4 regions of the Roseiflexus sp. RS-1 genome follow, and region 2 is predicted to be linked to each of the others. Evidence: riboswitches for the same ligand, from Rfam matches in the RefSeq annotation. Region 2 holds a riboswitch; each other region holds the start of a gene.
What was found. Region 2 has a riboswitch for thiamine pyrophosphate ahead of tenA (thiaminase II). Riboswitches for the same ligand answer to the same signal wherever they lie in the genome.
Positions count from the first base shown of each region.

Region 1: linked by a shared signal. The riboswitch ahead of thiE (thiamine phosphate synthase) and the one ahead of tenA (thiaminase II) in region 2 are both predicted to bind thiamine pyrophosphate.
Region 3: linked by a shared signal. The riboswitch ahead of cytX (putative hydroxymethylpyrimidine transporter CytX) and the one ahead of tenA (thiaminase II) in region 2 are both predicted to bind thiamine pyrophosphate.
Region 4: linked by a shared signal. The riboswitch ahead of ROSERS_RS03460 (thiamine-binding protein) and the one ahead of tenA (thiaminase II) in region 2 are both predicted to bind thiamine pyrophosphate.

Region 1 is NC_009523.1:2,391,162-2,393,361, reverse strand. It holds gene htpX (zinc metalloprotease HtpX) at 1-850, shown strand, start outside; TPP riboswitch at 1,072-1,186, shown strand; gene thiE (thiamine phosphate synthase) at 1,254-1,964, shown strand; gene thiM (hydroxyethylthiazole kinase) at 2,007-2,200, shown strand, end outside.
Region 2 is NC_009523.1:1,266,277-1,268,476, reverse strand. It holds gene ROSERS_RS05305 (DUF4058 family protein) at 1-677, shown strand, start outside; TPP riboswitch at 756-857, shown strand; gene tenA (thiaminase II) at 976-1,632, shown strand; gene ROSERS_RS05295 (hypothetical protein) at 1,629-2,200, shown strand, end outside.
Region 3 is NC_009523.1:3,454,678-3,456,877, reverse strand. It holds gene ROSERS_RS14270 (phosphoenolpyruvate hydrolase family protein) at 1-446, shown strand, start outside; TPP riboswitch at 833-945, shown strand; gene cytX (putative hydroxymethylpyrimidine transporter CytX) at 1,007-2,200, shown strand, end outside.
Region 4 is NC_009523.1:835,849-838,048, reverse strand. It holds gene ROSERS_RS03470 (ABC transporter substrate-binding protein) at 1-98, opposite strand, end outside; gene ROSERS_RS03465 (ABC transporter permease) at 95-913, opposite strand; gene ROSERS_RS03460 (thiamine-binding protein) at 903-1,199, opposite strand; TPP riboswitch at 1,312-1,427, opposite strand; gene ROSERS_RS03455 (alpha/beta hydrolase) at 1,561-2,200, opposite strand, start outside.

The DNA of each region.
Region 1 (2,200 bases), 1.1 Mb from region 2:
GGCGACTCTGACCGTGCTGCTGGTTCTGGCGGGCCAGTGGTTTGGCGGGACGCAGGGTATGCTGATTGCTTTCCTGATTGCCGTCTTGATGAACGGCGGGGCATACTGGTTTTCCGACAAACTGGCGTTGAGCATGGCAGGCGCGCGGGAGGTCGACCGGTACGAAGCGCCGCGTCTCTACCAGATGGTTGCTCAACTGGCGCAGCGCGCCAATCTGCCGATGCCGCGCGTCTATCTGATCGACTCGGCGGCGCCAAATGCATTTGCGACCGGGCGCAGTCCAAAGCATGGCGCGGTTGCAGTGACAACCGGGTTGCTGCAACTGCTGAATGATAACGAAGTTGCTGCGGTCATTGCGCACGAGTTGGGGCATATCAAGAACCGGGACACGTTGATCAGCACAATTGCGGCAACGTTTGCCGGCGCCGTGGCAATTCTGGCGGATATGGCGCAGTGGGCGCTGTTGCTTGGCGGGTTTGGACGTCACGACGATGAGGGAGAGGATAGCGGGGTTGCAGGAGTGGTGGGCGGATTGCTGCTCATCCTGGTTGCGCCAATTGCAGCGACGTTGATCCAGCTGGCGATTTCGCGCACACGCGAGTTTGAGGCTGATGCCGCAGGCGCGACGATCAGCGGTGAACCGCTGGCGCTGGCTTCGGCGCTGCGCAAAATTGAGGCATGGAAGCAGCAACTGCCGCTGGCGACCAATCCGGCGATGGCTAACCTGTATATCATCAACCCGCTCGACGGCGGCGCAATCGTCCGTCTCTTCAGCACGCATCCGCCAACCGAAGAGCGCATCGCGCGGTTGGAGCAGATGGCATTCCACCGACGCGCGCTGGTCTGGTAACCCGCGCCTGGGAGCGCGAGCGTCCCGCCCGCACCGCTGGGTGCGCGGGCGTCGCTGGGTGCGCGGGCGTCGCTGGGTACGCGGGCGTCCCGCCCGCACCGCGTTTGGACGGCGTTCACCGGGCGAGCAACTAATCTGGGAAACATCTTGCCATCCGTCGCAGCATCGTGTATCATACCGTTAACTGCCTGTTGACAATTGTATAAAAATGCGCCGGTAAACGGCGCCACTGGGGGAGCCAGGCGAGCCTGGCTGAGAGTGCGGCCCCATCGATGCCGCAGACCCTTTGAACCTGACCTGGGTCATACCAGCGTAGGGAAGTGTCCAGACCAGAGTCTGCCGCTGATCCACGTTGGTGGGGTCAGCGGCAGTTTTGTTTCTGGCGCTTCAGGAGGGTACCGCTATGGTTCTGTCCACCCTGATCGAACCACTCCCGTCGGTCCAGTCTGATCCGATACCGTTTCCATCTGGAGGAGGTATTGTCTACGTCATTACCGACCGGCGCGCAGCTGGAGAGCGTGCGCTGACGGATATTGTGAGTGCAGCGTTGCGTGGTGGCGCGCATGTGATTCAACTCCGCGACAAGGACGTGCCGGCGCGCGACATGGTTGCACTGGGGCAGGCGTTACTTCCGCTCACCCGCGATGCCGGAGTCCCGCTCATCGTCAACGACCGTGTCGATGTCGCGCTGGCGCTCGATGCCGATGGCGTCCATGTCGGTCAGGACGATATTCCGGCGGAAATGGTGCGGCGGATCATCGGTCCGGAACGCATTCTCGGCGTATCGGTCGCAACGGTCGAGCAGGCGCAGCGCGCGATGGACGCTGGCGCGACGTATGTCAGTGTCGGCGATCTTTTCGGGACGCCGAGTAAACCGGATGCGGGACCACCCATCGGGCTGGAACCGCTGGCGGAGATTGCCCGCACGGTCAACCTGCCGGTGCTGGGCATCGGCGGCATCAACCTCGCAAATGCCGCTTCGGTTATTCGGGCAGGCGCTGTTGGCGTGGCGGTCATCTCGGCGGTGATCGGCGCGCCAGACCCTGAAGCAGCAACGCGGGCACTCCATGCCGTCATTGCGTCAGCGCTCGATGAACGTGCACGCGCCGGGTAGTCGATATGAGGACGATATGCTTCTACCAAAAGGAGGCGCACGATGGATCCTATCAACCAGCGCATTGGTGACATGCTTGCTCGCATTCGCGCAACCAGACCGTTGATCCACCACATTACCAATCTGGTCGTCATGAACGATACCGCGAATGTAACCTTGCACGTTGGCGGATTGCCGGTCATGGCGCATGATGCAGAAGAAGTCGCCGAGATGGTGGCGCATGCCGGGGCGTTGGT
Region 2 (2,200 bases):
GGTACATTGCGCAGATCACGCCCTACGTCGCGCTTGAGCAGATTGAGATCGCCGCCCCGCGCCGTGCGCTCGTTCCCGATGTCGGCGTCTATGAACGCGACCCTGCCGCCGTCGCCGTCCTGCCCGCCGCCGTCGACGCCCCGTCGCTCACCGGCGCGGCGCTCCTCGACATTCCCACCCGCTATGCCCGCGTCGAACTCCGCGCCGTCGCCGATGAGACCCTCGTCACTGCCATCGAACTCCTCTCCCCGGCCAACAAGCGCCCCACGCCTGACGGCGCCGACGCTTACGAGCAGAAGCGGCAGGACCTGTTTCGCAGCGGCGTCCATTTGCTCGAAATCGACCTGCTGCGCGGCGGTCGGCGTCCGCGCCTGGCGCGCCCCGACCCGCTCCCTCCCGCGCCTTACTTCGTCTTCCTCAGTCGCGCCGAACGCTGGCCCGCCGTCGATATCTGGGTTTGCCCGCTCGACCGACCGCTGCCCACCGTTCCCGTGCCGCTGCGTCGCCCCGACCCGGATACGCCGCTGCCGCTCACCCAACTGCTGCACCAGGTGTATCGCAATGCGCGCTACGATCTGCGGATCGATTACCGCCAACCGCCGCCGCCTCCCGACCTGACGCCGGACGAAGCCGCCTGGCTCGATGCCCATCTGCGCGCCCGCGGATTGCGTCCGTAGTCCTCTCAATCCTGCCAGCATCCGACAGGAATGTTGCACAGCGTCTTGACAGTCGCTGTCATCATGCGTATACTCCATACCGTTCCGTAGGGGCGCTTCGCTGACAGAGCGAGGCTGAGAAGTTACCCTTCGCACCTGATCCGGGTAATGCCGGCGTAGGAAATCGGAACCGGTCATCGGCTTCTTCTGCCGGTCGCCGTTTTCATCTCCTTCACGGTGCGCAGCCTCTCCATTGTGCGTTCCCCGACGGAAACACGGTCAAACCTTTTCACAGTTTGCGCAAAAAGGAGGGAACGCGATGCGCTTCACCGAAACGCTCTGGTCGTCAATCACCGACATCTACCAGGCGATCATCCGGCACCCGTTCAATGAGGAACTGGCGCAGGGCACGCTCCCGCGCGAAAAGTTTGCATTCTACATGCAGCAGGACGCGCTCTACCTGTCCGATTTTGCACGTGCGCTGGCGACGATGGCTGGACGCGCTCCCGATGAAGAAGCGTTGCTCCAGTTCGTGCGTTTCGCCGAGGGCGTGGCAGTGGTCGAACGTGCGCTGCACACGTCATACTTCCACGAGTTTGGGATCGAGACGCCAACCCGCCAGCAGTCGCCTTCGTGCTTCGCCTATACCAACTTCCTGCTGGCGACAACCGCCTGTCGCAGTTACCAGGAAGGGATGGCTGCGCTTCTCCCCTGTTTCTGGATCTACCGCGAAGTGGGACACGATATTTACAAGCGCGCAGCGCCGAATAACCCCTATCAGAAATGGATCGATACGTATGCCGGTCAGGAGTTCGGCGAATGGGTTGATCGCGCCATTGCGCTGACCGACAGGATTGCCGATCACGCCTCGGAGACGCAGAAAGAGCGGATGCGCGCCGCTTTCGTCTCTTCTTCGCGGCTGGAGTGGATGTTCTGGGATAGCGCGTACCGGCTTGAAGCCTGGTTGCCGTCATGACACAACGCACGCTGCTGGTGCTGGACTTTTCCGGGGTGCTGAGCCTGGAAGCGGTCTGCTTCGGAATGCCGGATCGCCTGGAGCAGGCGCTGCGGCATTCCGGGCTGTGGGAATTGGGCGTGGATGGTGCGCGCTACTGGAACGATGTCGTGAAACCGACATGGGAGATCGGAAGCACGACGCGCACCCCGTATGCGTACCTGGTGGCGCAGCGTGTGCATCCCCCGCACGTTGCGTTCGATGATGCGCTTCGCCGCGCTGAACAGTTCGTTCAAGCGTATATGCAGGCTTCCGTCATCGACCCGGTATGGCGCGCGCTGTTCGATGCGTTGCAATCGGCGAACAGCGTCGCGCCGCTGATCGCCACCGACCACTACGCCGAAGCGACGGCGCATATCGCACAGCAGATCGCGGCGATGGGATGGCGCGCGGCGGCATTGCAGACGGATGCATCAGGTCGGGTGTTGATCGATGGGAGCGCGTCTGCCTCCCTTCCACCCCACACCGTCGCGCTCGCCAACTCTGCCGACCTTGGCGCGCACAAAGAAGGTGCGCTGTTCTGGAGTCG
Region 3 (2,200 bases), 2.2 Mb from region 2:
TCCGCGCGAACCTGGAAGCCACCGGGATGGGATACGACAAAGAGATCGAAATGATCCATCTGGCGCACCAGATGGACCTGTTTACGTCACCGTATGTGTTCGATCCCGATCAGGCGCGCGAGATGGTGCGCGCCGGCGCTGATCAACTGGTGGCGCATGTCGGGTTGACCACTTCAGGAAGCATTGGCGCTGGCGTTGCTCTGACTCTCGACGAAGCCATCGAGCGGGTGATGGAGATCGCTGAGGCTGGCCGTCAGGTGCGATCCGACATTATTGTGATCTGTCACGGCGGACCGTTCGACGAACCCGAACAGGTCGGCATGGCACTGCGCCGCATGCCGGGGATTGCTGGATTCTTCGGCGCTTCGAGCATCGAGCGCCTGCCGACGGAACGCGCCATCCGCGCGCAGGTCGAGGCGTTCAAGCATCTGACTCTTGCCCGGTAAAACACGCTCAATCCAACGGCAGGTGATTAATGAAACATCTCACTGCTCTCGTCGTGTGCATCGCTCTGTGTATCAGTGCGTGCGGATCGCTTCCATCGCCCCTCTCCCAACCGACCGCAGCGCCGGTTAGAGGATAATGTCGGATCATTCACCTAATGAGATGCGATCCGATCAGCCAGTCACGTTGTTACCATGAATGTTCCGTATTCTGCCGCGCCCGTATCCCTTGTTCTCCAGCACCCTTCTCCTACAAGGGGAGAGATCTTCTATCCGAGGCGAGGGGGTGAGGGTCGCTTTTCTGGTTGCTTTCGTCGTGTTGAGCGACTTGACAGATAGAGAGGCAGCAGTGTATAGTAGACACCGCGCTGACCCCGGCACAACTGAATAAGCGTGTATGAGGGAGCTCGGAGGACCGGGCTGAGAGGATGGTCAAATCCACCATCGACCTCATGAACCTGATCTGGGTAATACCAGCGAAGGGAATACACGGTAGTAAAGCCAGCTCATGTCTGGCATTCACGCCACCCTTCGCAGGTGGCGTTTTTAGTTGGAGGAAGAGTATGTCACTACAAACTCGTTTCTACAAGTGGCTACCGCGTCTGCAAGCTCCACCAACATGGGGAATTGATCCTGTTCCTGCCGAACATCGTCGCCTGCGATGGTTTGACATCTTCGTATTGTGGTCGAGTCTTGGCGTCGGATTGCTAGTGTTGGAAGCCGGTGCACTGTTGGTTCCTGGCTTGAGTTTGCCGCAAGCACTACTTGCTATTTTAGTCGGTACCGCAATTGGCACACTCTTGTTGGCATTAGTTGGGGTGTTAGGGAGTGATCACGGCGTGCCTACAATGGTTTTGCTCCGCCCCGTGCTTGGGCGACGAGGTTCTTATCTGGCGACAATTTTCAATATCGTGCAGTTAATTGGCTGGACGGCCTTCGAGCTGTGGGTGATCGGTTTGGCTGCCGATCAGGTGGGTCAGGCGCTATTTGGTTTTAGTAACCATTATCTCTGGGTGGCGGTCTTCTCAGTCTGGTGCACTCTGTTGGCCCTTGGCGGACCGCTGGTGGTCGTGCGGGAGTGGCTCGAGAAATTTGGGATTTGGATCGTCTACAGTGTGACCATTTGGATGACAGTCTACCTTTTTACCCGCTACGATATCATTGCGCTGCTTAATCGGCCAGGAACGGGAGAGATGCCGTTTTGGCTCGGAGTGGATTTGGTAGCGGCAATGCCAATCTCGTGGCTCCCGCTCGTTGCCGATTATAACCGGTTTGTGCGTCGTTCGCGGGATAGTTTTTGGGGCACATATTTCGGCTTTGCCCTGACCAATGTCTGGTTTTATACGCTTGGCGCTCTCTTCTTGTTAACGGCGAATGTAAGCGAACCTACGCCTGATCATCTCATCACCGCAATTATGACCATGACCGGTGGCATTGTAGCACTTGCGGTCATCCTGGTTGATGAAACCGACAATGCGTTTGCTGACATCTACTCGGCGGCTATTTCGATTCAGAACATTTTCCCACAAATCGGTCAACGTCTCTTGATCGTGATTATTGGTGCAGTTGGCTTCTTATTTGCAACATCTCTCACAATGGGTGAATACTTCAACTTCTTGCTCCTCATCGGTTCGCTCTTTGTGCCGCTGTTTGGCGTTGTACTGGCCGACTATTTTGTCATTCGCCAGCGGGCGTCGGATCAGACTGCCCTTGTGGGTGATCGGCGCCTGGAGTGGCAAGGGGGCGGATTGGCGGCG
Region 4 (2,200 bases), 430 kb from region 2:
ACGCGCACGGGGGTCAACTCCTTCGTCGGACTCGCCGGCGCCGCGCTGCACGCCGCCAGCACCAGCGCCGCCAGCACCACGATCCCTGTTCGTTTCATGGTTCGTCCCTCCACGATACTATCCAGCGCTCCAGCAGCGTCACCAGGGCGAACAGGACTATCGTCAGCAGCGATGTCACGAGTGCCGCGACGAAGACCTGATCGGTGCGAAAAGCGCGCAGCGAACGCGCGATGTAGACGCCAAGCCCGGCGCTCGCACCGATCCATTCAGCCAGCACCGCCCCAATAACGCTGTAGGTGATAGCGACTTTGATACCGGTGAAAATCGACGGCAGGGCGGCCGGCAGGCGCAACAGACGCAACAATTGCCAGTAATTCGCGCCCATTGCCTCCAGCAATCGCCGCTGATCGCGATCTGCCGCCTGAAGCCCATCGGCAGTGTTAACCACGATCGGAAAGAAGGTCACCAGCGCGACGACCAGCACCTTGGGGAGCATGCCGAACCCGAACCCTACCACCAGGAGCGGCGCAATCGCCACGATCGGCACCGTCTGCGATGTGACCAGCAGTGGATAGACGGCGCGCCGCAGCAGTGGCGAAGCATCGATCAGCACTCCCAGCGCAAAGCCGGTCACCAGCGCCAGCCCAAAGCCGGGAATGGTGACAGTCAGCGTCGCCGCGACGTGCTCACCCAGGATCGGCAGATTGCTGAACAGGGTGGTCAGGATGCGCGATGGCGGCGGCAGCAACCAGGCTGGCAGCGCCAGTTGCCATACGATGAGTTCCCATGCCGCTACCAGCGCGCTCAGCAGAACGAACGGCGGGAACGCCTGCGCCAGGCGTCGCCGCACCTCGCCGACGCGCCGCCCGATCGCCGTTTCCGGCGCGATCCGTTGCGCCTGCTCACTCCTCATACTTCGCCAGTTTCTCAGCGATTGTCGAACCGCGCGGGTCGTAATCCACCTTGATCAGTGTGAACACCCGTGTTGCGCCGGCAGCCAGCACCGCCTCCTGTGCGCGCTTGATCACCGTCATAATGTCGTCGTACTCTCCCTCGATGGTCGTCTCCATCGGACCCACCCGGTACGTCAGACCGCTTTCGGCAACCACCGCGATGGCTGCGTCCACTGCCGCATAGGTTGCGGCTTTATCCGGCAATCCGCCCGGCAACACCTCGAAACTGACGGTTATCGTCGCCACTGTCGCCTCCCTGTGAGCGTTCAATCCATCTTCGTCCTCTTGTGAGCGAAGAGAAGAGCGCTGCCCCCTGATGCAAAAACCGCCGCCCCCAGAAGTAGGGAGCGGCGGTTCATCAGTACACCGGTTGCATTCCCTACGCTGGTATGACCCAGGTCAGGTTCAAAGGGTCAGCGGCATTGTGGGGGCCGCACTCTCAGCCAGGCTCTCCTGGCTCCCCTAGCTGCGCCGTGCGCGGCGCTATCGATTGTTAAGCATAATGGTACGATAATCTGCGGGTCGTGTCAAATAGAACGTCAAAAAGGCTCTTGCATCCATGTTAAGTTTGTGCTAACATTCTGTTATCTCCTTCTCCTCTCTTCTCTCATCGAGGGCGTTCGACACGGTCGGGCGCCTTCGATGATTCATGGCGGAGGGCGCGGTCGTACAGCGGCAGGGTCAGGGCAATAAAACGATCAGCGGTGCGCCAGGTATGATCGCCATCCAGAATCACCGGGTCTTCCAACGCATTGGCAAGACCACGCGCGCGCAGGCATGCCAGCAGATGCTCACCGCGATAGTAGTTCGACTGCCATGGCTCCTGTGATTCCGGACCATATGCCACCACCCAGACGACGCGCGCGAGGGCGGCGGCATCACCGCGCAGGATCAGATTGGCGGCGTTGTGTTGGGCGATGAATGTCAGATCGCGCGGCACACCGTAGGCGGCGTCGAACATCGGATTGGCGATCACCCGGTCACGGCGACGCACACGCCGCCCCCGGTCGCAGGCGTACAGGAATGTGCCATCATACGCGCCAGCGCAGGCAAACAGATCGGGTCGCCGCGCCGCAACCGACAGCGCCATAGCGCCGCCGAGCGAAAAGCCGACGATGCCCCGCGCCCTTCCTTCGGGAATGACCGGGAAGTGTCGATCCACATACGGGATCAGATCATCGAAGAAGAAATCGGCGAAGCGCCCGCTGCCGATGCCGGTCGCGCCGTTCGCCAGGTGCGGCGCGCGC